Regions from separate parts of the Pseudoalteromonas sp. UBA6610 genome, predicted to be linked through region 2. Evidence: predicted binding sites of a transcription regulator. Region 2 holds the regulator's gene; each other region holds the start of a gene.
The links. Region 2 encodes sigma-54, which starts transcription at its own class of promoters, with help from an activator protein. Its sites were predicted from a motif close to GTTGGCACGNNNNTNGNNT; they were not measured.

Region 1 (6,934 bases), on a different contig from region 2:
AAAGAGGGTGCAGAAAACCCATTTAGAAAAAACGTATATTACTTAGACCCAGCAGGATTCGAGGTTGAGTTTGTGCAGTATATGAGTGACATTCCAAGCGAGCGTAATAACGACTTATAAAATAGGCAGTAAACAACGGTGTAGAAAAGCGCATAATATGGCTTTTCTACCCATTGTGTTTTTACCCGTATTATTTATTACTCACCCCAAGCTGGGCCTTTAAATCATTAGCAAAACTCACAAACTTTTCTTTAATGGTGCGTTTAACTTTTACCTCCACCGAACCTAAAACTGTTTTACCTTCGAGGTTAATTGTGGGGCCTTGGCGCTTATTAAGCGACACCGTTTTGTTTTCAAAACTACCTAATATACAAAACATTTTAGAAACTACATTAACGTGCTCTGGTACGTAAATTTCTTCGCTGCCAAAAATACAATTTACATGCACGGTAACATGTTGGTGGGCAAAAATAGCATCAGTAAAATCTAAAACAATCGACCCCATATAGTTTTGAATATAAATATTTTTAGGCACCACCCATTGGCCGCTACGCTCGCTTGAGCCTAAAATGCTTCGCAGTGTTAAGTTTTCTTCATCCGCTTGTTGGGCACTGTAGTTAGGGGCAAATTGCGTTTGCTTTTGAGCACTGTACTGGGTATCTGTAGTAAGGGTTAAATCCTCTACTAAATTAAGTAACGCAGTATTTTCGGTTGCTTCCATTGCACTGTCTAAGCGCCTTTCAAAGGCTTCAGCTGAAATAACGCCATGGCTGTAGTTATAAATAAGTTGATCTATCACTTGTTCGCGAACTTGCTCTATTGGGCGGTCTTCAATTTTTACAGACATGGGAATAATCCTTTTTATATGAGTTACCACTGTACATAGCAAGTGGTGTACCAAAATTTAACTATTTATATATCAATGATTTATTGTTTTAGTAGCGTCGCTTAATTTATTATATTAACGATAGATTAACCAAAACAGCAATATAATCGTTATTTTCACTACTTAAGAAAGTTTTACCTAATAGCCTGTAAATGTTTACTCGGAGGTATTTTTATTTATACCCAATAAAATAGCTAACTTTATGAATTTAAAGTGTTAATAAAGTTGGCCTAAAGCTCGCATACATAAAAGTGTCTTTAATCAAAAGGAGAAAGATTATGAAAACATTCAACAAATCTATGATTGCGGCTTTAGTTCTAGGTACTACAGCTATGGGTGCTCAAGCGGGCACTTGGGAAAATGAAAGTAAAGATGCTTGGATTGATGGTAAGGCAGAAACAGTGCTTCTTATGAACACTAATCTAAACAACTTTGACATTAACACTGATGTAAAAAATGGCAAGGTAGTACTTACAGGTAAAGTAAACAGCGACCTTGATAAAGAGCTAGCTGAAGAACTTGTAATTAGCCTAGATGGCGTATCTGATGTAGAAAACAACCTAACTGTTGTGAAAAACATGGATATGGACGACAAAGATCGTGACACTATGGATGATGACGATAACGACTTAACTGACGCTAAAATCACCACAGTAATTACTACACGTTTCTTATTTGACTCAGAAGTTGACGGTACAGATATCGATGTTGATACCGACAACGGTATAGTAAAACTTAAAGGTTCTGTTGAAACAGAAGCTGAAAAGCAGTTAGCAGTAAAAATTGCTAAAAATGCTGAAGATGTTCGTGACGTAGTAGATGAACTAACTATTGTTGCTGAATAATACACTATACTAAAAAGCCCAGCTTAGCTGGGCTTTTTGCTTGTCATTTTTAAAGGAGCTATATCATGGATATCATTCGTATAATACTGTCGATTTTATTACCGCCACTGGGTGTATTTTTACAAGTTGGTTTAGGTATGCACTTTTGGCTAAATATTTTACTAACTTTACTGGGTTACTTCCCTGGTTTAATTCACGCTATCTACATTATCGCTAAAAAATAATGTGTGGTGTGTTCAATGTGAGCCGGCCACTTTTTTATAGTTATTAAAATTGTAAAAAAGCGGCTTACATACTTCTGTGTTTATTTTTCTGTTATTTCCTGCCTATTCGCATGCAAAAAGATTACTATTTAAGCAGTCAGCTTACTGATTGTTAAAATAAAGGTTTTTGCTAGTGACAAGCCTTAAAAAACTTTTTATACTGCAACCCGCTTTAGTCGCTCAGTGGCTAAACGCTTCAAAAATTAACTACCTCGTAGTTATACAAAGTTGGCCCCTTAGCTCAGTTGGTTAGAGCACACGACTCATAATCGTTAGGTCCCCAGTTCGAGTCTGGGAGGGGCCACCACTTTTCAAAGCTTCCCAAGTAAATACCTATTAACAGAAATTACCCTGTGCTACCTCTGCGCTACTTTTTATTTCTATATAATAAGAACGAAATAGTTAACACTTTATATAGATCTATTGGTAAAGTGTATAATAAGGTGTATATTTAACTGTAAAATTCACTGTCAATTTAGTTGTAGCGTATGAATAAGTTTATTTTGGAGCATTCTCCATTAGTAATGGCTTTGGTCGATTTGAGATTCACGACTATCCCGAAGAAAAAAATAGAGCAAGGTTTAGAGGATTTTAAAAGTTCTCTTTTTGATCTTGGACTATCAATTTTTCATGAATCAGAACTTAATCAAGTTGAAGCTCAACCAACTACCGAAGGGCATCTTGAGTTTAAGACTCATAAGAATCAACGTTTTGACTTTCTGAGTTTGCAGCGCAATAAAAGTGTAATTCTAACTACAGAGTCTTTATGTTTTCGAACAACTGATTACAAGCACTTTGATGAGTTTAAAGATTTTTGGACACTAATAATTGAAGCCTTTTTCAATAGCTTCCCGCAAGCAAAAAACGCTGGGATGCGTCGAATGGGGCTTCGATATACTGATGTTTTTCTACCTCAACAAGACGATCAATATACAGATTACATAAGTGAAGAGTGGATTTCACATACACACAGAGCCAGTCAGTTAAGTACTCTGAATACTTTTAGGCAGCAAAGGCAAACAGATCATGGAATTATTAGAGTTGAACTGGAAGAAAGGCTTCCTGATAACGGAACCATTGAGCTTTTCCCTCGTGATATACAGGATCCCCCTCCAGTAAGTGTCTCAGTTAACATTAAAGATATTTGGAAAACTGCATCTCCCAGTAAGTATGCACTTTTAGATGTTGATCATTCATGGCTGCCCAACGAAAAAGAGGTGATGGGGCTGTCTATCGAAACGATAAACAAATCTTTACAATTATTGCACGGAGATAGTGCGGATATCTTCTGGGGCATATTAAGCGCTCATGCGGAAAAGGTTTGGAATAAAAGGGAAATAGGAGAAGTTTTATGAATTCATTTGCTATTAGTTCATCAAGTAGAAGTAGTACCTTAGTTAAAGCTGGCGTACTAATTTTGACAGCTGCAACAGCCGCAAGTGCAAACGCTCAAGTAGCCGAGAATAAGCAAATTTTACTTAATGGTTGGGATTCACAACAGCCTGATACTACTAGATTTACTGCATTGAGAAGTGGTGATGTATCGGTAGTAACAATTTCTAATTTAAAGCCATTAAGCTATCAAGAGAATAAAAATATAAAACCAATTTCAACAACAGATATGTTACATACAATATTTTCCTCTCTTGGTGTTAGTGTTTCTGATTTAGAGCAAGTCATTGGAGTTAAAAGAGCTACAGTATATAACTGGAAAAAAGGTGGAGATATAAAAGGAGATGCAACTTTTAAAAGGCTGCAGGAGGTATTTTCAATTGCTCAAGAGATCTCTAACTTCAGCTCTAAGCCTTTTGGTCGCAAAGCTAAAAGTGTCATATTAGACGGAAAATCATACATAGAATTACTTACTCAGGATAATTTAGATCGTCCCAGAATAGTTGAGCATGCAAGAGTTCTTGCTAACCAAAATGAAAAAGGCTTAGAGAGGTCAAATAAACCAATCTCTTCGATGAATGACATTAATTCACTGTCGGGAGAAGTGTTTATTAATGGATAATCCTACCGATTCAAGACAGATACTTCTGGAACTAGAATGGAGACAAGGAAGTGTAATTAGCTGCCAACAGTTATTGGCAGCAGCAAATGAACACGGGATTCCTATCCCTGAGCTACCCGATAATCCAGTTGCTCATATTATTATTATTAGCATGAGCTGTGATGTTGTATATGGTGACTTTGAAGTATTACCTAATGTAGAAGCACAGGTCTGTTTTCTTAACCCAAAGGCTAAAAACTCAAATGCTAAAATCATAGATCCAAGGAAAATGGTTCTTGTACATGATAAAAATAAGTTTGATATTAACATGAATGGCGCTGTGTCTTTCAATAGAGCACTCCTTTTGCATACCAAACCAACTTCAAAATTATTACTTGATTCTCTCAATTCGCTACTTAGATGGAAGGTTGCGCAATATAATCGTCTGGCTCTTCCTGAAGAATTAGTAAATCGTATTGGTAACGCACTTAGAGATAATAAATTTCAAAAATGGGTTAAACAGTACGCACACTATTTTGAAGGGATTTTCATAGAACTTAATAGCTTTGAAGAATTAAAAGAAAATGAAACATATGCGTTAGGTATTATATGTGTAGTAAACGCGGCTAAATTAAATGATGAGGTTAATATAATTGAACTAAGCTCTCAATTTGAAGAGCTAATTATCCAGCCAATAGGTGAGGTAGAAAAAGTTATGCTCCTAAATGATACTTATGATCAAGAGGGGCTAGACGCAGTAATAAGCTCAAATGAATTTACGTATGATATGTTAAAAAGGTTTAGGCGATATCCTTTTGATCATTTCTCATTGGATCCTGAGCAAAATGATGCCCCTGTTTCAATTTGAGTTAGAGACGAGCTTTTTGTTCTGTGAGGTGATCATCTTAAGATTTGTTCATGATGCCTGTATACAATTCGATGACCTCAAATAACTTAAGATAGAATAAGATTTTAACTAAATGAAATATACAAACTAAAAGAATAGTTACCTCAAATAAACTTCAGTAATTTCAGCCCTGAAATGACCGAGCTCTTGTGACACAGTTTCGAGAGCTGTTGCTCTACCCAAGCCTAATTTTTTTAGCTCATCCATTCTTTCTTGTGCGTAGCTATGCCTGAGGCCATGACCGCCTTTACCTTTTACTGTATAAATACTACCTTCTCGACCAAGCCATTTACTATCTAGTGTAGGGCGCTTGTCTGCTTTACGCTCTAATACTTTGGCAATTGTTAAAAGTTCATGGGCTCTAACCCTGCTGCGTGGGCTATTTGTGTAGATAAATTATATTTTCTAGTTTGATGTTCACTGATTGCGTGAGCTTGGCTGGAGTGTAGGCACGAGACTTTTCGATTACCTCTTTTTCGTATTTTTTAACACTCAGTGTTTCTTTTATGCTTGTATTTTAATATCGAAAGGCGATGGCTGGATTTGCATATAAAGATTTAAATAGGTGAATAAGTAGCCTCTAGCAATGGCTTGCTAGAGGCTTTAACCAATTAATTTACTTGGTACTTACTGTTAGTACGAATGTAAATAGTGGCTGTTTTGTCGCTAGTGTTCTCAATCGTGTGGGTAAAGTTACCGGTTGATTCTACATAGCTGCCTGCGCTTAGGTTTTGCGCTTTATCTTGCTCGCTTGAGTTGTACTCAACGGCGCCGGCTATAACAACAGCACGAAATTCGCTTGCATCTGTTTTTATTTCACCTTTAAAGCCGGCAGGAAGTTTAATCATTGAGCCGTTCATATCGGCTGTACTTCCCCAAAGGTAGGCGGTTTGCACGCCTTGGGCGTTAATGTCGTTTAAATCGCTGCTGTTTAGCCATACCATGTTGTCTGCATGTAGGTTTAACGGGCGCTCACCATTATCAAACTGGGCATTAGTTGGTTTAACTAAGTACGGCCCTGAGTCGATTTCTAAGTAAATTAAATTTGTTTCAGCATTGGCTGCAGTGGTGTGGTTTTCACCTGCTGGTTGTGTCCAAAACGAACCCGCTGGCATCCACATTTTTTCGGCTGTTGGGCCGTCATTATGCATTTGTCCTTCAATAACGATACCGCGGTAGGTAATGTTGTGAATGTGCGGCGGAGATTCAAAGCCTTTTTTAAAGCGTACTAACATGCCTGTTGCAGTGTCGGTTGTGCGGTTTCCCCATAAATCTGCAGCGCCAGGGCTTTTATCACCACGTAGCGGGTTTAAGTAACCCCAGTCAATATTGCTTGCAGCAACAACTTTTGATGCGCTTTGCTCTGCAGAGGCTGGCGTTGATATAAGTGTTGCAACCAGTGCAAGAGTTGATGCGTTTAGTAAAAATTTCATTTAAAAGCTCCGTTAAGTTGGTATAGCGCTATAGTACGGCTTAAAATTCAGTCAATAAATGGGCATAAGTTAAATACACTTTCGCAAAAACGTGGATAATAACGTTATAGTTACGCATGCTGGTTTATGCAATAAGAGGGTTGGATGAAAATAGCTGATTTACAAGTATTACTCAAAGTGGCTGAGCTGCAATCAATTACAGCTGCTGCAAATCAATTAGATATGAGCTCATCGGCTGCAAGTGTCTCATTAAAGCGAATAGAGCAGGCGCTTGGGGCACAAATATTTGTACGCACAACAAGGCAAATTCGCCTCACGCCCGAAGGGGAACGGTATTTACCTCTGTGTCAGCAGGCTCTCGATTTATTGCAACAAGGGCAAGTGCTTATTCATGAGGAGCAGCAATCTATTAGTGGTGAAGTGCGAATAGCAGTGTCATCGGAAATGGGGCGCAACCTTATGCGGGTATTGCTAAATAACATTATGGATAAACACAGTGAAGTGACGCTGCGCTTACAAGCAAGCGACAGCCGCGCTGATTTTTACCGTGATGGAATTGATGTTGCGCTGCGCGCCTTAACTAAAGAGGCCGCACAGGAGCTAAATT
Region 2 (6,934 bases):
CTTTTACTGGTTGATCAAGGCCCGTAAGCGGTTTAAGTTCAGGCTCCCAGTGAGGGTTTGGCAAAAAGCGAGCATCAAAAACATAATCAGCTTCTTTAGGTATGCCGTGTTTAAAGCCAAACGATTCAAACGTTACAATAAGTTGCTTATCTTTTTTACCCAGTATTTTTTCGCGAATTGACTCTGCTAATTGGTGCACACTTAAATCGGTGGTATCAAGCATAAAGTCAGCGCGTGTTACGAGTACATCAAGCAGTTCTTTTTCTTTTTTTATTGCTAAATCAAGCGGCAGCGAATCGATGGATAAAGGGTGTAATCTGCGTGTTTCTGAAAAACGTTTGATCAGTGTTTGATCATCACTATCTAAATAAAACAGTGTGGGTTTAGCAAAGTCAGGAAGGTACTCGAGAATATCGTTAAATTCGTCTTGTTCTTTGGGGATATTACGAACATCTATACTAACGGCTATTTTGTCATAGTTATCTGAAACACTTCGCACTAAAGAGGGCAGTAAGTTGACCGGAATATTATCTACGCAATAATAGCCTAAATCTTCAACCACGCGTAAAGCAACCGACTTACCTGAACCAGAACGGCCGCTTATGATAATTAACTCCATTTATAGCCCTTAGTATTTACTACGATTGATCAACAATTACTTGATACAGCTCTGCATCGGTTTTAGCACTGCGCAGCTGTTTACAAAATTCTTTGTTGCTCAGTTTATCAGCTATGGTTGCCAGAGTCTTTAGGTGCTGTTGGTTATCGCCATCTGGTACGATGAGTGCAACAAAAATATCAACAGGGCAGTTATCAATAGCGTCAAAGTTAACAGGCGTGTCGCTAACAAGTACTAAAGCCAGCGGCTCTTCTACGCCACCCATTCTGCCATGAGGAATGGCGATACCCCGGCCAATACCAGTACTGCCTAGCTTTTCTCTACTTGCCAGCGCATTAAGAATATCTTGTTGTGGTAAGTAGGGGAGCTTTTCATGAGCAAGCTCACTGATAAACTCTAAAATTCTTTTTTTACTACTAAAAAGGACCGCAGCTTTGCTGCAGTCCTGGCATACTAATGTACTTAATTTCATAATATTAGTGTCTAGCAAGCTTCTCTTTATGTTTTATGACTTGACGATCGAGCTTGTCAATCAACGAGTCTATAGCGGCATACATATCTTGGTGCTCTGTTGAGGCAAATAAATCTGCGCCACTTACATGAATAGTCGCTTCTGCTTTTTGGTTGAGTTTTTCTACATCGAGAATGACATGCACATTGCTAATATGATCTGAGTGCCTTTCTAGCTTTGCAAATTTATTATTTACATAGTCTCTAAGTGAATCAGTTACTTCTACGTGACGACCAGTTAGGTTTAGTTGCATAAGCATTTCCTCTTTGTTTTTTACGTCTTATATCAAACTCTTTCTCTGATTTGACGGTGGAATAGCTAGCGATTCACGGTATTTTGCTATTGTGCGTCTAGCTACTTTAATTCCTTGCTCTGCCAATATATCCGCAATTTTACTATCACTCAATGGTTTAGCTGAGTTTTCCGCGGCAATTAGCTTTTTAATTAGGGCACGTATTGCGGTTGATGAACACTCTCCGCCGTTTTCAGTGCTTACGTGGCTTGAGAAAAAATACTTAAGCTCAAAAATACCACGTGGCGTATGCATATATTTTTGCGTAGTAACACGCGAAATTGTCGATTCATGCATTTCTACCATTTCAGCAACATCGTTTAAAACCATTGGCTTCATGGCTTCGGGGCCATGTTCAAAAAATGCCTGTTGCTGTTTTACAATACAGTTAGTTACCTTAAGCAGCGTGTCGTTTCTGCTTTCAAGGCTTTTTATAAACCATTTAGCTTCTTGTAAGTGAGAGCGAATAAATTGGCTATCACCACTTGATTTTACGGTACGTGACATAGCCGCGTACTGACTATTTACGCGTATTTTTGGCATGCTATCTGGGTTTAGCTCTACCACCCAGCGGCCTTTTATTTTTTTAACCGACACATCCGGTATTACATACTCAGACTCTTCCCTTACTATTGTATCTGCTGGTTTTGGGTTGAGGGTATGTATTAGGGTCATGACCTCTTTAAGCTCGTCTTCTTTAAGCTTAGTCTTTTTCATTAATGTACGATAGTCGCGTGCCGCTAATAGATCAATGTGATCGGTTAAGATCATTTTAGTTTGTTCTATAAAAGGGGTGTCTTTATCAAACTGGTTTAGCTGAATACACAAGCACTCTTGTAAACTGCGCGCGGCTATACCTACAGGGTCAAATAACTGAATACGCTTTAAAACGGCTTCTATTTCGTCAAGTTCAACTTCAACTTCGTCATCGTTTTCTTGGTTAAAGCTCTCTAAAATTTCTTCGCAACTTAGCGTTAAAATACCCGAGTCATCTACAGCTTCTACAATGGCAATAGCAATGGCTTCGTCAGTTGGGCTAAAAGGAGTAAGCTGAAGCTGCCACATTAAATACTCATGTAGCGTTTCAGTAGAGGCACCTTGATAAATAGACTCATCTTCCGGCATTGGGCCTGAGGATGCAGCAGGGGCTGCGCTCATGTACTCATCCCAGGTTACATCCATTGCCATATCATCGCTAACGGTGTCTTTATTTAAAGCTTCGCCACTGTCTTGCTCGTACTCGCTGGTTGTATCGTCAGCCGATGCGCTTACGGTTACATCATCCGTATCTGCTTTTTGTTCATTTTTTCCAGCCGACTCTTCCGTGTAATCTTGCTCTTCTACTTCTAATAGCGGGTTGCTATCAAGTGCTTCTTGTATTTCTTGCTGGAGATCCAATGTACTGAGCTGCAGCAAGCGAATCGCTTGTTGCAATTGTGGAGTCATTGTAAGTTGCTGGCCCATGCGCAGCTGTAATGATTGCCTCATGTATCTCTAACAATCCTTTTATGTTGTTATAATTAATATTAGCAGATGCTTGTAGGTGTGGCTTAAATGTTACAGCCTAAATTGCTCGCCTAAATAAACATCGCGTACAGTTTTGTCATTTAATACGTGTTCTGGGGTGCCAGATGCAATTAGCTCCCCATGAGAAACAATGTAGGCTTTTTCACAAACATCAAGGGTTTCTCTTACATTGTGATCGGTAATTAATACGCCAATGCCACGGTTTTTAAGATGCTCTATTATTTTCTTTATATCTAACACTGAAATCGGATCAACACCAGCAAAAGGCTCATCCAATAAAATAAATTTAGGGTTTGCTGCCAGTGCTCTGGCAATTTCTACACGGCGGCGTTCACCACCAGAAAGCGCCATACCTTGGCTATCGCGAATATGCTGAATACTAAATTCATCAAGTAAGTTGTTAAGCGTTTCTTCTCGTGCGGCTTTATTGAGCTCTTTACGCGTTTCTAAAATAGCCATTAAGTTTTGATAAACTGTCAGCTTTCTAAATATTGATGACTCTTGCGGCAAATAGCCAATGCCTAAGCGGGCGCGGCTGTGCATAGGTAATAACGTAATGTCGTTATCATCAATAGAAATTTTACCTTTGTCGCTAGGTACTAACCCTACAATCATGTAAAAGGTGGTGGTTTTACCTGCGCCATTAGGGCCCAATAAGCCAACAATGCTGCCGGCTTCCACTTCAAGGCCTACATTTTTTACAACTTGGCGGCCTTTATAGCTTTTTGCTAATAGTTCTGCTTTTAAGGTGCTCATGGTTGACCTTCGTTACCTGTTTTTTCTTTAATTTTTGCTTCAACAGGCACTAAAATTGTATGGACACGATCCGTAGAGTTTTCGTCTTTTTCTGCGCTAATAAGCTGCTGCTGCATGTCGTAGGTAATACTTTTAGCATTAATTTTTTGACCGGCTTGTGCGACTTCAGCATCGCCAACAAGCGTTAAAAAGCGCTTTGCTACGTCGTAACGTACTTCGTTTGCGCTGGCACTCATTACGGTACCGTCGTCTTGTTTTTCTTCGAAGTAGGCTGGGCTGCCAGTGGCAATAAGGAGTTGTTTGTTATCCCCTAAGTCTTCACGTTTATGTACTTCGAGTCGGTCGGCTGTAATTTTGCGATTACCATGCACAATTTCGACGTTCTTTTCAAAAATACCTACGTTTTCTTTAAGTTGGCCTTCTTGACGGTCTGCACTAATAGAAATTTGATTTGCTGGCGGTTGAGCGGCAGGCTCAGCAGCAGAGGCGCTAAATGCAAGCATTAGCGATGGGATAATAAGTATTTTAGTGAGTTTATTGGTCATAATATATTGTTCGCGTATGGTTAATTAGTTTTATTACTTCGGTTTTTAAATCGGCTTCAAGGCCTTTACCTACAATTTTTAAATTAGGCCCAGTGACAACCACTGGCTGCTCAGAGCGCATTGTTAGCGCTTTAATGTCGACTTCGATGTTATCGGCATTGATGTTATCTATCATGGCGTTATCAACTAAATTTTTAGCAACCACATTGCCTTCTAAAATAAGTTGTTTATCTTCGTAAAGCGTTGCTTCGTCTGCATTTATTCGCCATGTTTGCTTTTCGTTATACAAGGTGAAAATAGGTTTTTCAAAAAATGTAAAACCAAGCTGTTGGTACAGCTCCATTTTAGCCGCAGTGACTTTATGGCTTATTTTGCCTTGCTCGTCATAGGCTGTTTGCTTAAGCTCTATAGCGGTGTAATCGGGCTTTGCAATTACTTCAGGTTCTTGCTCTGGCGCTACATTGGTTTGGGTAAAATAAGGGTACCAAAGCCAAACCATACAGCCGATGAATAACGCACTGAGTATAACGCGTGCTGCATTCATGAACTGGTGCCTTGTGTTGTAAGCGCTATGCCGTTCTCTAGCATAAGTAAATCTGTGAGCTCTCTAACGGCGCCAAAGCCGCCAGGCATTTGCGTAGTGTAATGCGATAAGCGCTTAATAAGCGGGTGCGCATCGTTTACTGCAACGGCAAAGCCAACGCGCTCCATTACTGGCATGTCAGGGCCATCGTCGCCAATGTAGGCTATTTGTTCATCAGTTAACTTTAAAGTGTTTTTGAGTTCTTGATAAGCAATAAGTTTGTCTTCTTGGCCTTGATAAATGTGCTGCACGGTTAAGCTGCTCATGCGAGTTTGCACTATCTTTGAGTGACGCCCCGTAATGACCGCAACTTCAAAACCGCTATTGATCAGCGCTTTAATGCCAAAACCATCTTTTGTATTAAATGCTTTTAATTCTTCGCCTTGGTTACCGAGGTAAATTCGGCCATCAGAAAATACACCATCAATATCGCATATGAGTAGTTTTACTTTTTTGGCGCGTGCTTTGGCATCATCGCTTAGCGGTTGATAGAGATCTTCAAATTGCATTTATAATACTCCTGCTTTTAAGAGGTCTTGCATATTTAAGGCGCCTATTGGCTGGTTTTTATCATTGACCACAATTAAACCATTAATACGTTTGTTTTCCATTATGTTTAGGGCTTCAGCTGCAAGTATATCGGCCATGGCAGTTGTGCACGACTTAGTCATAACCTGGCTAATAGCGGTGCTATGTATATCAACTCTTTGCTCTAAAATACGGCGTAAGTCACCGTCGGTAAAAAGGCCGGCAAGCTGTTGATTGTTATCTACAATAGCGGTCATGCCCAGCCCTTTGGCTGACATTTCTATTAACGCGTCTTTAATTGTTTGCGTTACACCTATGATAGGGGTGTTTGTGCCGCTGTGCATTACATCTTTTAAAGTGAGCAACAATCGCTTACCTAAACTGCCGCCAGGGTGAGAGAGTGCAAAGTCATCGGCGGTAAAGCCGCGTGCTTCTAAAAGCGCAACTGCCATTGCATCACCCATCGCTAAAGTGGCAGTGGTGCTTGCTGTAGGCGCTAAACCTAATAAACAGGCTTCTTGTTCTACTTTTATACATACGTGCACATCAGCAAGTGTTGCCATAGTAGAAAGCGGGTTGCCTGTCATCGATATTATTTTTGCGCCAAGGCGTTTAAGCACCGGAATAATATTAAGTACTTCGCTGGTTTCGCCCGAGTTTGATATAAGCATAACCACGTCATTTTTGGTTATCATGCCTAAATCACCATGGCTTGCTTCGCCTGGGTGAACAAAAAAAGCAGGGCTGCCTGTACTTGCAAGGGTAGCAGCAATTTTATTACCAATATGGCCTGATTTACCCATGCCAATAACAATAATGCGACCTTGGCAATCAAACATGAGCTGACACGCACTATGAAAGTTTTCGTCAACATATTGTGTAATATCAGCAAGCGCTTGGCGTTCAATGTTTAATACGCGTAAACCTTGCTCTATAAAATTTAGTTGTGCCATTGTTACCCTACTTGACTAAAAATATAACCTTGGTACGCCAAAAATGCGATGAGTAATAGGCCACCTTCTACTCTATTGATACGCTGAGAACCTCTAAAGTTCAATGACATAATAATAAGCGCAAGCGTAGCACCTAACATAATAAGTATGTCGCGGTTTGCAAGTGACGGGTCAACCACTGATGGGTTAATAATACCTGCAAGCGGTAATACCGCTAAAATATTAAATATATTTGAGCCCACAATATTACCTAGGGCTAAATCATCTTCGTTTTTAAGTACACCCGCTACAGAAGCTGCAAGTTCAGGCAAGCTTGTGCCAATGGCGATAATGGTTAAGCCAATAACTAAGTCGCTTAAACCAAAGTATTTAGCAATATCGACTGCTGAACCAACTAAAAAGTGTGAGCTAACAGGCAATAAAACCATGCCGACAATTAGCCATAAAACGGCTTTTTTAGTTGGTACATCGTTAGGAACCTCATCGCAGGCTTCTGAAACAAAAGGATCATCTTGATTTTTGGCGCGCAAAGAAACCACAATCAAGCCGCCAATAAACACAGCAAATGCAACTAGCAATGCCACCCCTTCGGTGAGTGAGAAGTAGTTGTCTGAAAATAC
Region 3 (6,934 bases), on a different contig from region 2:
AGCGTGTGTTTATGCTTTCGTTATGCTCATTATTTTGCGTTATTGAACAGCCAGTTAATGCTAACGTTGCCGTTAGCCCCGCTATAGCAGATAGTTTGTAAAACATGGTCAACCTCACTCGCTGGCTTGTTTAAGCATAATTCCGTCGGTGCGATAGCTACTGTTTAGCGCATCAACCACTGATTGAGGGATAAACCCTTGCGCACTGCCCACTACCGCTTTACTTTTAATGCCCACTATTCGTGCATTTACCAGTACGCCACCTTGGTGGCTCACAAGTGTTCCTGCTAATACGTAATTAAAGTTTTGATCTTGGTTTAGCTCTAGGTAATCGCGACTAAATACAAAGTCGCCTGCGGATGTTACTCGCATATAATCGGTGGTTTTAAAATCGATAACCGGTACTCCAAAACTATGCAGTTCGTGCATAAAGCTTTCGGCTATTTGGTTACCTAACAGGCTTCCATCGCTGTAGTCATCATCTAAAAATACAAAGCTAGAAACGGCAAGTGGCGTTTTGTCGTTTACGTATTGCAGGTTTTCGACCATGTCTTGCATTATACCGCGCACATAATGGTTTATATTTTTGCGTTTTGCAGGGGCACTTTTGGTGTAGTTACTTTGCTTGTTTAAATTAGACTGAAATAACGCTTCATTTGGTGCAGGTGCTTTTACCGCACGTTGCTCTGAAACAAGCTGGGCTGCATTATCATGCTCAACCTGCTCCGGCTCTGAATGTAGCGAATTTAACATTTGCGAACAGCCAAAGCCTAATGGCAAACATAGGGTAATTAATAGGTTTCTCATGGTGTGCTCCTGATTAATATTCGCTGCGGTACAAAGAGCCGTCACGCTGCTGAATTTTTTCGTTTCCCCACATTACATTTATAGGGATCTCTGTGCTGCCTGCCGACAGTACTTGCTTGTTTTCAATATTAACGAGTCGTGCATTAACTATGTAAGCATGCTGTTGGCGCGTTACAGTGCCGGTGATGACTAAGTCAATATTTTGGCGATTGCGTAATTTACTTAAGTCGCGGCTTAATATGCTGTCTGCGTTTTGCGCTAATATAAGGTTATTACCTAGGCGGTACTCAACAGTATGATAGCCAAGCTGGGTAAATTGCGTTAATAAGCTTTCTTGAATTTGTAAGCTCAAACCCGAGGCCTGCCCTGCTACTAGCTTAGTATCTAAAGCATCGGCATAAAAAAAGCTACTCACACCAATGCGCGCATTGGCATTTAAAGCGCCATTTACATGGTTAAGCTGCGAGGTTAGATTTGCTACATACTCGTTAACGGTATAGGGTGCCATTGCTGCTTTTGGCGCGTCAGTAGGCACACTCGGCTCTGGGGGCGGAACCAAGTTGCAAGCAGTTAAATTTAACAATACTAAAGGCAATAAAAGGCGCATAGTTGCCGTCCTCTTTAAAACATACCGAGGATAAAGCAATTATTATGCCTAATTAACCTAAACTCTGGATAATAAACCTATCTCTAGCCAGAGATAATAAATTTAAGTATCAAGATAGTTCAATATGCTAGTAAGGCTCTTAACCAGAGTTCAGGTTAATTAACTTTGAGGCGTTTTGACGTAGTAGGTTACAAAGCAAGTATTATTGTTTATTAATGACTTACATGCATCCTTTGCTGCTTCTTTTGTTTTAAACGCACCAAGCTTTAATCTATAAAAGGTGTGCTGGTCAATCAGTACTTGCTCGGTATTTACTTCAAGCTTATTTGAGGCCGATTGAAATTGCTTTATAGCCGCTTCAAGTACCGCTTTATTTTTATATGCCCCCACTTGCACAGCAAACAGCGCATTTGTATTTACAACAGCTAAGTGGTTAGTTTGCTGTGGTTTTGGCTGCGCGTTAAGTTGTTTTAATTTATCTACTGTGCGCTGTAATTCACTTTCTAGCTTTAACAGTCTTTCTAGTTGAGGCTTGGTTTGTTGCCACTGCTGCGCTGACTCTTTTAATACGGCTAAGTCATCTTTTTTAATGAGCACCGCCTGCTTTTGGGCCGTTGCTAGTGCGTGAGCACTGTTTGCTAATGCAAAGCCTAAAACTAATGTGGCTAAAAAATCCTTGTAGTGCAGCATAAGTATGTTGTTAATATGGGTAAGAGTGGGCGCTATTTTAACAGCCAATCAACGCTTAGCAAGTCACGCGTGCTAGGACCTATTGCGCTTTTATACCAATTAGCTTAATTAAGTAATCTATTATGAGGATAGTAAAACGTATTGATAGCTAGGCAAAAAAATTGCTATTTAGTTGCTCTAAATGAGAATTTTTTAACGCAGAACGCAACACGATTAGGCCCGTCAAATGATTATTTATTATTGCGGGTTGGTATCACTATTAAAGTTTAATTGGCTTATCGGTGTAGTTACTTACAATGCAGTCGAGCTTATACATTTTAAATACTTCACAGTCGGCTTTGGCATTTTTAAGGTTTTTATAAGAGCCAAGCTTTAAGCGATAAAAGGTTTTATCATTTATTTTTGCGGTTTCTACGTTGGTTAATATTTTATCTCTAAATAGTGGCGCTGCTTTGGTATTTAGTTCTTGCCAAGCCTTGGCTACATCCTGCTTAGAGTCAACCGAGGCAACTTGTAATGCAAATACATGTTTAGGGGTATTAAGCTTTATAGTTTGCTTTCGGTTATTGTTAGCAGCTTTGTAAGTTTGCTGACGACGTGGCTTATTACTGGTTGTACGCGAAGGCGTGCGAGTGTAACGGCTGCTATAGGCAGGGCTTGCATTAGATTGTGCAATAGCTTTAGAGTTTATTATATCTATATGATTAACCAGGTAAGTAATTTCTTTTTCAAGCTTTAAAATACGCTCTATACCGGCGCGTGCTTGCTGCCATTGCATTGCGGCATCTTTTAATTGCGCAAGCTCTAGTGCAGTTATCGATACGTAATCGGGCGTGGTGTTAGGTATTTCATTATCAACAGCAGGTTTAGCGGTAGGCGTAATAGAGCACGCCGTGCCAAACGTAAGCGTAAAAAGGCATACAAAAAAGTGTTTATAGTATTTTTTTAATTTAAGCATGTACCCGTTATCCTGAAAGCAGTGCCTGTGCACTTACATTTCAGTTAAACGTTCTCACAAGAAAGCGTTTAACTTATCTATTAAACAATGAGCAAATTTGCTCCTATACGTTAATTTACCTGCAAAGATAAAATTAACACGACCCTCCATGGGTGTGGCTTTTAATACAACTTTAATGCCAATTAACATAAACCTTTCAATATAAATTACGTTGTGTTTAAAAATAACGCAAGTCAAATTCAGAACATAATTAAGCGTAGCCCATCTTTATTACTCGCGTCGTTAAAATTGAGTAAAGCTATACTAATAGTGGCATTAATAATTTAGCACTAAAAAAGGCGCCTAAACAGGCGCCTTGGTGGGTAATTTAATAAAAACTAAATTAACGATTTAATAAATGTTTTTAAATCATCTGCAAACTCGTCGCGGCGCAGAGCAAACTCTATCGTTGCTTTTAAGTAGCCTATTTTACTACCGCAATCGTGGCTGCGGCCTTTCATTGCGTACGCGTCTACTTTTTCTTGCTGCATTAACATGGCAATTGCATCTGTAAGTTGAATTTCGTTGCCAGCCCCTTGCGGCGTTTTAGCAAGCAGTGGCCAAATGTTTTCGCTTAATACATAACGCCCTACTACAGATAGGTTTGAAGGTGCTTCATCTACTGGCGGTTTTTCTACCATGTTTATAATTGGCGAGCTTTCACCTTGGTGAAGCTCTACGTCACCTAAATCAACAACACCAAATTTGTCTACTTCGTCCATTGGTACTGGCTCAACCATAATTTGGCTGTGCTTAGTTTCTTCAAAACGGGCGATCATCTCTGCTAGGTTGTCTTTTTTAAGGTCGCTCTCTACATCATCAACAATTACATCTGGCAAAATAACCACAAAAGGTTCGTTGCCAATAATTGGCGCTGCACAGTTAATTGCGTGGCCTAAGCCTTTGGCTTCGCCTTGGCGTACGTGAATAATGGTCACATCTTTAGGGCAAATTGCCTGTACTTCGGCAAGTAATTGCCGCTTTACGCGTTTTTCAAGCGTGGCTTCTAGTTCAAAGCTGGTATCAAAATGGTTTTCGATAGAGTTTTTACTTGAGTGCGTTACAAGTACAATCTCTTTAACGCCTGCTGCTACCGCTTCATTTACTACATATTGAATAAGCGGGCGGTCTACCACAGGGAGCATCTCTTTAGGGATAGCTTTTGTGGCAGGTAACATACGCGTTCCAAGGCCTGCTACGGGGATCACTGCTTTCATCTTGTTCTCCTTAATCTTATTATACTGAAAACGGATATTGGATTGGTTCGTGGCATTGATAGCCTACTACTTCAAAATCGTCTCGTGTTACCCATGTTTCTATATCTTCTAGTGATTTTATGTTTGGGTTGATATTTAATTGCGGTGAGTCAAACGGCTCACGTGTTAACTGTACATCGCGCATTAACGGTAACTGGTTTTCGTAAATATGCGCATTAGCAATTTTATGATACGCCTTACCTGCTTTATGGCCGGTAATTTGCGCAACCAATGCCAGTAATACAAAACACTGAATTTGATTAAAATTAAGGCCGAGCGGCACATCGCAACTGCGCTGATACGATGTTAAATACAGCGTGTCGCCAAGCAGCGAAAACGTATGCGTGTGCATACATGGGCGCAAGCAACCAAGCTCAAACTCACCAGGATTATAAAAGGTAATTATTTCACCTCTGTCATCAATCCCGTTTTTTAAGTTATTTATTACTTTAGCAAGCTGATCGAGCGTTGAGCCATCTGGACGTTGCCAATTACGCCCTTGCACGCCATAAACGCGGCCCATGTCGTCCTCGCCTTTGCGGTTAGGGTTATTTAGCCATGCGTTATTATCGTTTGCGTTTGCATCCCAGGTTTTACAGCCTATATCGCGAAATTGCGCTGCGCTATCGTACCCTCGTAAATAACCTAAAAGCTCTGCTATTGCGGCTTTGTAGTAACTTTTACGAGTGGTGATCATAGGAAATTTATTATTACCTACATCGTATTCTAAGTCGGCATTAATAACGGTTAAGCAGCGCGTGCCTGTGCGTTTGTTTTCTACCCATACACCTTCGTCAACGATGCGCTGACATAATTTTAAATATTGTTTCATGATCTGTTCTTACTATGCCTTTGCTGCGGTTACAGGTTGCGGTTTTTTGTACGCCCAAATTAATAGCCCTAGGCCACCAATTATCATAGGTAACGAGAGTATTTGACCCATTGAGATAAAATCGGCAAATAGGCCAAGCTGCGCATCTGGTTGGCGGAAATATTCAATACAAAATCTAAATACGCCGTATCCTAATAAAAATACACCGGCTACACTGCCTGCAGGGCGAGGCTTTTTGATAAACCATAATAAAATTAAAAACAGGACTAGCCCTTCAAAAAAGGCTTCGTATAACTGCGATGGGTGACGCGCAAGTGGCCCACCCGTTGGAAATACCATTGCCCATGGCACATCGCTTACACGGCCCCATAACTCGCCATTTATAAAGTTACCAATACGCCCTGCTAATAAGCCAACCGGAACCAGCGGCACCACAAAATCTCCCACTGCGAATAGTGATTTTTTGCGGGTTTTTGCAAATACTATAATAGCGGTAATAACCCCTAATGTTCCGCCGTGGAACGACATACCGCCTTGGTCAATTCTAAATAAATATAATGGATTTTCTAAAAAGTAACTAAACTGATAAAACAATACATAGCCAATTCTGCCGCCTAAAATAACCCCTAGCATGCCGTAAAAAAGCAAGTCGCTAACTTGCTCTTTAGTCCAACCAGAGTTTGGTTTTTCGGCTTGACGATTAGCAAACCACATCGCAAATGCAAAACCAATTAAATACATTAAACCGTACCAACGTACGCTTAGCGGTCCAACAGAAAAAATTATTGGATCGATTTGAGGAAACTCAAGTGCCATAAATAAACCTTTAGCTAAAAACCATTTTAAGTGCGATGAGCACAAGCAACACCGCGAAAATTTTCTTTATTATATTAACAGGTAAATAATGAGTTGCTTTAGCCCCTAAGGGCGCCACAAACCACGATGTTATTACAATACCAAATAATGCAGGTAAGTATACAAACCCTGCGAACCCATGGGCTAAATCGGTTACCTGCCAGCCTGCGCTTATATAACCAATAGAGCCAAATAGCGCGATAACAATGCCGCTCGCTGATGCACAGCCTATCGCTTTTTTTATATCAACTGAAAAGTAATTAAGCATAGGGGCAATAAGTGCGCCGCCACCAATACCTATTAAACCAGAAAGCGCGCCCATAAGAGCAGAAATGCTCCCTAAAATAATCCCTTTTGGTAGCGGTTTTTCTTTAAGCGATTTACTACGTGATGCCCACACCATTCTGCCTGCAATAAACACAACACTAATTGCAAACACGCTGCGTAATGCTTGTTCGGGTATTAAACTTGCGGCAAAGCCACTTATTAACGCGCCTAAGCCTACACCCGACATAACCCACGGTGCAATTTGCCACGGCACATTATCATTTTTATGATGAGCCAAGACTGAAGAAGTAGAAGTGAATAAAATAGAGGCAAGCGATGTTGCAATAGAAATAACTAATACGTGATCAGGTGAAGTAACGTCAAACATCAGTAATAAACTACTTAAAACAGGCACAATAATTAAACCGCCGCCTATCCCTAATAGCCCTGCTAAAAAGCCAACTACACAGCCAAGTAGCGCACAACTGGCCACGAGTAAAGCTAAGTCATACATAGTGTTCTCAAATACCTTTTCGTGCGCCTATATTAAAGGATTATAAAGTTAATAGCATCTTTAAGCGCTGCATTATTTGGCGGTGTAGAATAGATCGCCTAATTGGTGT

Region 1: the regulator sigma-54 is predicted to act here: its motif matches at 884-902, upstream of B4F91_RS10035 (LiaF domain-containing protein).
Region 3: the regulator sigma-54 is predicted to act here: its motif matches at 1,448-1,466, upstream of B4F91_RS15835 (FlgO family outer membrane protein).

Annotation. Positions count from the first base shown of each region.
Region 1 covers NZ_DJHW01000072.1:634-7,567, forward strand. The annotation lists gene B4F91_RS10030 (VOC family protein) at 1-120, shown strand, start outside; gene B4F91_RS10035 (LiaF domain-containing protein) at 191-847, opposite strand; gene B4F91_RS10040 (BON domain-containing protein) at 1,165-1,731, shown strand; gene B4F91_RS10045 (YqaE/Pmp3 family membrane protein) at 1,797-1,955, shown strand; tRNA gene B4F91_RS10050 (tRNA-Ile) at 2,225-2,301, shown strand; gene B4F91_RS10055 (TIGR04255 family protein) at 2,483-3,349, shown strand; gene B4F91_RS10060 (hypothetical protein) at 3,346-4,008, shown strand; gene B4F91_RS10065 (hypothetical protein) at 4,001-4,855, shown strand; gene B4F91_RS10075 (DUF4437 domain-containing protein) at 5,506-6,327, opposite strand; gene B4F91_RS10080 (LysR family transcriptional regulator) at 6,472-6,934, shown strand, end outside.
Region 2 covers NZ_DJHW01000097.1:10,031-16,964, reverse strand. The annotation lists gene rapZ (RNase adapter RapZ) at 1-619, opposite strand, end outside; gene B4F91_RS13130 (PTS sugar transporter subunit IIA) at 639-1,091, opposite strand; gene hpf (ribosome hibernation promoting factor) at 1,096-1,383, opposite strand; gene B4F91_RS13120 (RNA polymerase factor sigma-54) at 1,411-2,910, opposite strand; gene lptB (LPS export ABC transporter ATP-binding protein) at 2,980-3,705, opposite strand; gene lptA (lipopolysaccharide transport periplasmic protein LptA) at 3,702-4,250, opposite strand; gene lptC (LPS export ABC transporter periplasmic protein LptC) at 4,240-4,794, opposite strand; gene kdsC (3-deoxy-manno-octulosonate-8-phosphatase KdsC) at 4,791-5,342, opposite strand; gene B4F91_RS13095 (KpsF/GutQ family sugar-phosphate isomerase) at 5,343-6,314, opposite strand; gene B4F91_RS13090 (calcium/sodium antiporter) at 6,317-6,934, opposite strand, start outside.
Region 3 covers NZ_DJHW01000118.1:2,739-9,672, reverse strand. The annotation lists gene B4F91_RS15845 (FlgO family outer membrane protein) at 1-106, opposite strand, end outside; gene B4F91_RS15840 (FlgO family outer membrane protein) at 115-807, opposite strand; gene B4F91_RS15835 (FlgO family outer membrane protein) at 821-1,414, opposite strand; gene B4F91_RS15830 (SPOR domain-containing protein) at 1,574-2,152, opposite strand; gene B4F91_RS15825 (SPOR domain-containing protein) at 2,364-3,062, opposite strand; gene galU (UTP--glucose-1-phosphate uridylyltransferase GalU) at 3,440-4,318, opposite strand; gene B4F91_RS15815 (thymidylate synthase) at 4,338-5,189, opposite strand; gene lgt (prolipoprotein diacylglyceryl transferase) at 5,202-6,005, opposite strand; gene B4F91_RS15805 (sulfite exporter TauE/SafE family protein) at 6,016-6,825, opposite strand; gene ptsP (phosphoenolpyruvate--protein phosphotransferase) at 6,898-6,934, opposite strand, start outside.